Regions from separate parts of the Micromonospora sp. NPDC050695 genome, predicted to be linked through region 1. Evidence: riboswitches for the same ligand, from Rfam matches in the RefSeq annotation. Region 1 holds a riboswitch; the other holds the start of a gene.
The links. Region 1 has a riboswitch for cobalamin ahead of cobN (cobaltochelatase subunit CobN). Riboswitches for the same ligand answer to the same signal wherever they lie in the genome.

Region 1 (4,208 bases):
TCGATGACACCAAGGACGGCGCGTGTGCGGTGGATGAGGCCGAGGGAGATCGCGCACAGGGGCGAGCCGTGGATGAAGTTGACGGTGCCGTCGACCGGATCGAGTGCCCAGGTCAGTGCGCTGGTGTCGCCGCTGGTGCCGTACTCCTCGCCGAGGAATCCGATGTCAGGCGCCTTGGCGGCCAGGTGCTCGCGGACCGCTCGCTCGATGGCGTAATCCACGTCCGAGGCCATGTCGCGGTCACCCTTGAAGGTCAGCGCACCGGGCTGAAGCGTCCGCATCAGGTCGTGTGCCAGGTCAACGGCCTCCTGTGCGAGGGGGAGGAGGCGGGCGTAGTCGGTCATAGCTGGCGGCTGCGCTCCCATAGCGAGCTGAACATATCGTCGAATATCGGGTAAAGACCGGAGGGGCCGGCGCTGCGCTCGATGACCATGGTCGGGCAGTCGACACCTCGCATCTGCGGTAGGTAGTGCTGGACAACGCAGAGTCGACCATCGATCAGAAGGACGTTGGCGCGAATGGACTCGTCGTAGACGCCGATGGCGAGGTTGTCTCGGGCATTCGCGGGGAGCCGGTCGCGAATGCGGCGGGCCAGGTTCTGGATGTTGAGTTCGGTGAGCGCCCTGAGGTGTCCGTCTGGATAGTCGTCCTCACGCTCCTGCCGCCTGATCGCCTCGCCGGCCGGGTCAAGGAACAGGCATCGGAGGCGGGTGCCCGCGGCGAGAAGTTTCAGGAGGCGGTTGTCGGCGTACTGCTGACAGATGAGGTTGAGTGAAAGGCCGGACGCTCGGATGTCCGTCGCATGGTCGAAGAGGGCTTGCGGAGGCGCCTCCGCCATGAAATCCGATCGGCTGGAATAGATGGCGGTGACATCAGCGCATCGGTCCCGCATTGCCTTGCCGGCCTGCTGGCCGGCGAGGTCCGGGGCCGGCTCGCGTTCGCCTAGGAGGAGCGCCATGCGTGCATGGCGTGGCATGGACAGGCCGGCGCAGATGCGGGTGAGGACATCGATGCTGCTGACCCGGCGGGCACCGCTGGTGATCTCGCTGACCTGAGCCTGGCTGAGGCCGGTGGCGACACCGAGGGTGGTTTGGCTGGCGCGGGTGGCTCGCTGGACGAGGCGGAATACCTGAGCGAGGTCGCGAGCGGCCAAGGCATCGAGCATATCGGTGGTGTCCCACAGCAGGTCGTCAGTGGTAAGCGCGGTAGTTGTGCGGACGCTCACGGCAGGCTCCCTTCCTGCTCAAGGGCCGAGGGTCAGCTTATCCAGTAGTCAGATGGCATGCCGGGATGCCATCCGGAGGGCGGATGAGAGTTATCCGTTGAGTAATCACCCTCTGTGATGGATCGCTGGGGTTGCGGTGAGCAGGGTCGTGGTGTGAGCCTGCGGTCCCGCCCCCACCTGCCCATGCGCCCCGCCTGGTTGTGCCGCAACTGTGCCGCCGCGTGGCCATGTTCCCGCGCGCAACTCGATCTCGTCGCCGAGTTCTACGGCCACTCGCTGGCGCTGGCCCTTTACCTGACGTCCTGCATGAACGAGGCCATCCACGACTTGTACGGTCTCGGCGGTCGCCCCGACCTTGCCGTGATGCACGCGCGCTTCCTTGGCTGGCTGTCGTTGACTCGCCGGCCGCGTCGCTCTCAGCGTGAGTGACCCCGGGCTGATCATGTGTTCGTTCTTTGGCGCCCGCCGGCCCGCCCGCAACGAATGCGGACCGGGAGCCGGGCCGAACCGGAAGGCCACACCCGGTGATGGGGCGTCCATGGCCCCCTTTGGAGCTGAATCGTCTACGACATCAGCTCCAAAGGGGGCCGCGCACACACTGCCCAGCCGTGGGATCCCTCCGCCGTCGACGAACCGGCTCGGCAGCCCGCGACTGCGACGAGAGGCCCCCCGCCGGCATCTTCGCAGTTCACTGTGGCGAGCGCCGCCGTCCGATGCAGGCGTGCGCGTTGACCGGCGGCGCGGCGGTGTGGCAGCATTCGCGGCCTGACGGCAGTGAAGGAAGTCGGTGCGAATCCGACGCGGTCCCGCCACTGTCACCGGGGAGTGATCCCCCCTCGTGAGTCACGGCCGTGTGTCTGCGGTTGGAAGGCCGGGGGAGAGCGTCGATCCGGAAGCCAGGATACTTCGGCCGTCGGATGTACCCCAGGGCGTGGACACCCGAGGAGGACCCGATGACGCACGGCGTCTCCGTCACCGACGACCATCGTCGTGACCTGAGCGACGGCCGCTCTGCCGCACCCATACCCGGGCGCTCTCCCGCCGTTCACCGCTGAGTTCCGCGCCGCGCCACCCGTCGCCGCCGGCCGCACGCCGGTGAGCCGGCCGGATCGCGGTACCCGCTGAACCCCGCGCCCATCCCACGTCGCCAGGCGCTTCCCCGCGAGCGTGCCGACGTTACTGTCCGGAGCCTGCCGTGCGCATCCTGCTGCTCTCCACCGCCGACACCGACCTGCTGGCCGCCCGCGCCAGCGGCGTCGACTACCGCCTGGCCAACCCGGCCCGGGTCGCCGCCGACGAGGTGCCCGTCCTGCTCGACGGGGTCGACCTCGCCGTCGTACGCCTGCTCGGAGGCCGGCAGGCGTGGCCCGACGGCCTCGCCGCGGTGCTCGCCGGCGGACGCCCCACGGTCGTGCTCGGCGGTGAGTCGGTGCCCGACGCGGAGCTGACGGCCCTCTCCACCGTGCCGTCCGGGGTCGCCACCCAGGCGCTCGCGTACCTCGTCGAGGGCGGGCCGGACAACCTCGCCCAGCTGGCCCGGTTCCTCTCCGACACCGTGCTGCTCACCGGCGAGGGTTTCGCCCCACCCGCGCCCACACCGGCGTACGGGGTGCACGGCGATCATCGCGCCGACCCGGACCGGCCCACCGTGGGGATCGTCTTCTACCGGGCGCACGCGCTCGCCGGCAACACCGGATTCGTCGACGTGCTCGCCGACGCGGTACGCGACGCCGGTGGCAGTCCGCTGCCCATCTTCTGCGGCTCGCTGCGCGGGCTGACCGCCGGCGCCGGACCGCTCGGACTGTTCGCCCGCTGCGACGCGCTGCTGGTCACCGTCCTCGCCGCCGGGGGCGCGGTCGCCGCGGACGCCTCCGGCGGCGGTGCCGAGGACGCCTGGGACGTCGGCGCCCTCGCCGCCCTGGACGTGCCGGTCATCCAGGCGCTCTGTCTCACCAGCACCCGCGAACAATGGGCCGGCAGCGACGCCGGACTGTCCCCGTTGGACGCCGCGATGCAGGTGGCCATCCCCGAGTTCGACGGCCGGATCGTCACCGTGCCGTTCTCGTTCAAGCGGATCGACGCCGACGGGCTCTCGGTCTACGCCGCCGACCCCGAGCGGGCCGCGCGGGTCGCCGGCATCGCGGTGCGCCACGCCCGGCTGCGCTACGTGCCCAACGCCGACAAGCGGATCGCCGTCGTGCTCAGCTCGTACCCCACCAAGCACTCCCGGGTCGGCAACGCCGTCGGGCTGGACACCCCCGTCTCGGCGGTCCGGTTGCTCGCCGCGCTGGCCGACGCCGGCTACCACCTGGGCGACGCCCCGGTACCCGACGACGGTGACGCGCTGATCCACGCGCTGATCGCCGCCGGGGGGCACGACGTGGAATGGCTCACCCCGGAGCAGTTGGCCGCCGCCGAGGCCCGGATACCGGGGCGGACGTACCGGCGGTGGTTCGACCAGGTCCCCGCCGAGCTGCGCGAACGGATGCGGGAACACTGGGGTGAGCCGCCCGGCGAGCTGTACACCGACGGCGACGACATCGTGCTCGCCGGGCTGCGCTTCGGCAACGTGGTGCTGCTCATCCAGCCGCCCCGCGGCTTCGGGGAGAACCCGATCGCCATCTACCACGACCCGGACCTGCCGCCGAGTCACCACTACCTGGCCGCGTACCACTGGCTGGCCGCGCCGGTCGCCGACGGCGGCTTCGGCGCGGACGCCGTGGTGCACCTCGGCAAGCACGGCACCCTGGAGTGGCTGCCCGGCAAGGGCCTCGGCCTGGCCGCCGGCTGCGCGCCCGACGCGGTCCTCGGTGACCTGCCGCTGGTCTACCCGTTCATCGTCAACGACCCCGGCGAGGGCACCCAGGCCAAGCGGCGCGCGCACGCCGTGGTCATCGACCACCTGGTGCCGCCGATGGCCCGTGCCGAGACCTACGGCGAGCTGGCCAAACTGGAACAACTGCTCGACGAGTACGCCACCGTG
Region 2 (4,208 bases), on a different contig from region 1:
GCTGGAGAGGGTGACGTCGGTGGTGAGCCAGTCGGCGCGCGGCACGTCGGTGTGCACGGCCTCCTCGACCGCCGCGAGGTAGGGCTGCGCGTACCGCAGCAGGTCGGCGCCCGCCAGCACCACGTGGGCGAGGTCGAGGGTCTGCAGCAGGTTGACGACGCCGACCGCCAGGACCCGCGCGGCCCGGGCGATGTCGCCGGCCTCGGCGGCCCGGTTGTGCACGATCTCCAGGCATCCGTGGCGTCCGCACACGCAGAGCGGGCCGTCGAGTTCGACGACGGTGTGGCCGAACTCGCCGGCGTTGGTGTGTGCGCCCCGGTGGGCCGTGCCGCCCAGCCAGAAGCCGCCGCCGATGCCGGACTCGACCATGATGAGGACCGCGTCGCCGAAGGTTCCGCCGTGCCGCCAGGCCTCGGCCGTGACCCCCGCGGTGACGTCCTTGTCGAGGTGGACCGGCAGGCCGAGGTGCGCCTCGGCGAGCTCGCGCAGCGGTACGTCGTGCCAGTGCCGCAGACCGTGGGCGTCGCGGACCAGGCCGTGCTCGTGGTCCAGCGGGCCGATCATCCCGATGCCGACGCCGGTGAGCCGGCCCCGCAGATCCCGGCCCGCGGTGATCGCGCCGATGCCGGTGCGCAGGGCGTGCAGCAGCTGCTGCGGGGTGAAGTCGTCGGGCAGCGGGCTGACCGCCGAGTGGTGCACCGCGCCGGCCAGGTCGACGAGCACCAGGCGCAGCGTGCGCCGGGCGACGTGGGCGCCGATGGCGTACCGGCTGTCGGGGACCAGCTCGTAGACGACCGCGGGTTTGCCGATGCCCGGGCGGCGGACGCCGGCGGTACGGATCAGGCCGTCGGCGGTCAGGCGGGCGATCACCTTGGAGACCGCCTGTGGTGTCAGGCCGGTGGCCTGGACGATGGTCGACCGCTCGAACGTCGGCACGGTACGCCCCACCGCCATGACCAGCGCCTGGTTGTAGCCGCGCAGGAACGTCACGTCGGCTGTGGTGCGCGTCATCTCGCCACCCTATTACGCAACGCTGTTGCTAAATTCTCCCGGTGGATGGATTGAGCAGAAATCGACGGCTCTCGGCGGTGGCCGCCCTGGCCCTGGGCGGTGTGGCCGTCGGTCTGACCGAGTTCGTGGCGATGGGCCTGCTGCCCGACATCGGCCGCGACCTGCTGTCCGAGCAGTACGCGCGGTCGCCGTCCGACGCGGTGGCCCGCGCGGGCTGGATGATCACCGCGTACGCGCTCGGGGTGGTCGTGGGCGCCCCGCTCATCGCCGCGCTGAGCGCGCGCCTGCCCCGCAAGAAGCTGGTGCTCGGCCTGCTCGTCCTCTTCACCGTCGGCACCGTCGCGTCGGCGACCGCCCCGACGTTCGACCTGGTGCTGGTGGCACGGTTCGTCGCGGCCCTGCCGCACGGCGCGTACTTCGGGGCGGCCGGCCTGCTCGCAGCGACCCTGCTGGGCCCCGGCAACGAGGCCCGCGGCTTCGCCGCCGTGCTCAGCGGACTGACCGTGAGCAACGTGGTCGGCGTACCCCTGATCACCCGACTCGGGCAGGCGGCCGGCTGGCGCACCGCGTACCTGGTCATCGCCGGGGTCTTCGTGCTCACCCTGTTGGCCGTGCTGGCGGTCGTCCCGGAGGTCGCCGCGGCGGTGGAGGGCTCGCCCGCCGCCGAGCTGCGGGCCCTGCGGACCAGGCAGGTGTGGCTGGTCGCGGCCACCGGGGCGATCGGCTTCGCCGGCTTCTTCGCGGTCGACACGTACATCGCTCCGGTCACCACCGACGTCGCCGGCCTCTCCGCCGCGACCGTGCCGTGGGCGCTCGTCGCGGTGGGTCTCGGCATGACCGTCGGCAACGCCCTGGGCGGCTGGCTCGCGGACCGGGACCTGCGCCGCAGCATGATCGTCGGCTTCGTCGCGATGATCGTGAGCATCGCCGTGTTCGGCCTCGTCGCGTCGAACCCCGCCGGCCTGTTCGTGGGCGCGTTCCTGGTCGGCGCGACCAGCCTCTACCTGGGGCCGGTCCTGCAGGCCCGCCTCATCACGGTGGCGCCGGGCGCCCAGCTGATGGGCGCGGCGATGAACCAGTCGGCCATGAACATCGCGAACAGCCTCGGCGCCGCCCTGGGCAGCGTCGCCATCGCCGCCGGGTTCGGCTACCTCGCGCCGGCCTGGGTGGGCGTGGTCCTGGCGATCCTCGGACTGGGCCTGGCGGCAGTCAGCTTCGCGGTCGAACGCCGCTCGCGCGTGCCGCAGCCGGTCACCGTCGGGAACTGACCCGCCCTCCGGTGACGGGTGTCACCGACACGCCCGGCCCGACATGTGGGGTGTGACAACCACGGCGTCCCTATATATGGTGTCGAGCGCAGCTGGTTCGGCCGCTCACCCGGAGTGGTCGAGGCAACAGGGAACCCGGTGGAAATCCGGGACTGTCCCGCAGCGGTGAGTGGGAACGACCGCCGTCATCAGCACTGGGCCACCACACGGCCTGGGAAGCGACGGCCAGTAGGAGACCGGCGAACCCGGTCGTGCCCGCGAGTCCGAAGACCTGCCAGCGCGCCGTACGCCCACACCCGGGCGTACGGCGGTCCGAGGCCGCGTGGGACGGCCGACGCCACCTGACCCACGCCGTCGCGGCGTGGCGTCCGCCGGTGTCTGTCTCCTCGTGTCCGGACCATCAGGTCTCGAACTCCGAGGAGCGAGTGGTGACAGTTACCGAGGTAGCCCCGGCCGCCAGCGGCGCGGCCCCCCGCCGGACGCAGATGCGCGTCCGCAAGCGCGACGGCGCCACCGAGGCGGTGGACGTCAACAGGATCGTCCGGGCGGTCGAGCGGTGGACCGACGACCTCACCGACGTCGACCCGCTGCGGGTCGCCACCCGCACGATCAGCGGCCTCTACGACGGCGCGACCACCGCCGAGCTGGACCGGCTGTCCATCCAGACCGCCGCCGAGATGATCGGCGAAGAGCCGCAGTACTCCCGCCTGGCCGCCCGCCTGCTGGCCGTCTACGTCGACAAGGAGGTCCGCCGCCAGGGCGTCACCTCGTTCAGCGCGGCGATCCGGACCGGTCACGCGGAGGGCCTGATCGGCGACGAGACCGCCGCGTTCGTCGCCGCGCACGCCACCATGCTCGACGACGCCGTCGACCCGGACGGCGACCGGCGCTTCGAGTACTTCGGGTTGCGCACGGTCTACGACCGGTACCTGCTGCGCCACCCGAGCACCCGGCTGGTGCTGGAGACTCCGCAGTACTGGCTGCTGCGGGTGGCCTGTGGCCTGTCCACCACCCCCGACGAGGCGGTCGGCTTCTACCGGCTGATGTCCAGCCTGGCCTACCTGCCCAGCTCACCGACGCTGTTCAACTCCGGTACCCGGCACACCCAGATGTCCTCCTGCTACCTGGTCGACTCCCCGCGCGACGAGTTGGACTCCATCTACCAGCGGTACGCGCAGGTCGCGAACCTGTCCAAGTTCGCCGGCGGCATCGGCATCGCGTACTCCCGGGTCCGGTCCCGGGGCGCGCTGATCCGCGGCACGAACGGGCAGTCCAACGGGATCGTGCCGTGGCTGCGCACGCTGGACGCCAGCGTGGCCGCGGTCAACCAGGGCGGCCGGCGCAAGGGCGCGGCCTGCGTCTACCTGGAGCCGTGGCACCCGGACATCGAGGAGTTCCTGCAACTGCGGGACAACACCGGCGAGGACGCCCGCCGCACCCACAACCTGAACCTGGCCAACTGGATCCCGGACGAGTTCATGCGCCGGGTCGAGGCCGACGAGGTGTGGTCGCTGTTCGACCCGCACGAGGTGCCCGAGCTGCCCGACCTGTGGGGGGAGCGGTTCGACGCCGCGTACCGGGCCGCCGAGGCACAGGGCCGCTACGTGCGGCAGGTGCCGGCGCGGGAGCTGTACGGCAAGATGATGCGCACCCTCGCCCAGACCGGCAACGGGTGGATGACCTTCAAGGACGCCGCCAACCGGCTGTGCAACCAGACCGCCGAAGACGGCGACGTGGTGCACCTGTCCAACCTGTGCACCGAGATCATCGAGGTGTCCAGCGACGCCGAGACCGCCGTGTGCAACCTCGGCTCGGTGAACCTCGCCGCCCACCTCGCCGACGGCGACCTCGACTGGGAGCGGCTGCGCGCCACGGTCCGCACCGCCGTGACGTTCCTCGACCGGGTCATCGACATCAACTACTACCCGA

Region 2: it holds a riboswitch for cobalamin, as region 1 does, so the genes downstream of both, AB0H52_RS06495 (ribonucleoside-diphosphate reductase subunit alpha) here and cobN (cobaltochelatase subunit CobN) in region 1, are expected to answer to the same signal.

Annotation. Positions count from the first base shown of each region.
Region 1 covers NZ_JBFAHZ010000013.1:10,348-14,555, forward strand. The annotation lists gene AB0H52_RS12610 (inositol monophosphatase family protein) at 1-344, opposite strand, end outside; gene AB0H52_RS12615 (DUF5919 domain-containing protein) at 341-1,225, opposite strand; gene AB0H52_RS12620 (hypothetical protein) at 1,379-1,654, shown strand; cobalamin riboswitch at 2,003-2,132, shown strand; gene cobN (cobaltochelatase subunit CobN) at 2,421-4,208, shown strand, end outside.
Region 2 covers NZ_JBFAHZ010000006.1:113,626-117,833, forward strand. The annotation lists gene AB0H52_RS06485 (ROK family protein) at 1-1,011, opposite strand, end outside; gene AB0H52_RS06490 (MFS transporter) at 1,053-2,279, shown strand; cobalamin riboswitch at 2,356-2,573, shown strand; gene AB0H52_RS06495 (ribonucleoside-diphosphate reductase subunit alpha) at 2,765-4,208, shown strand, end outside.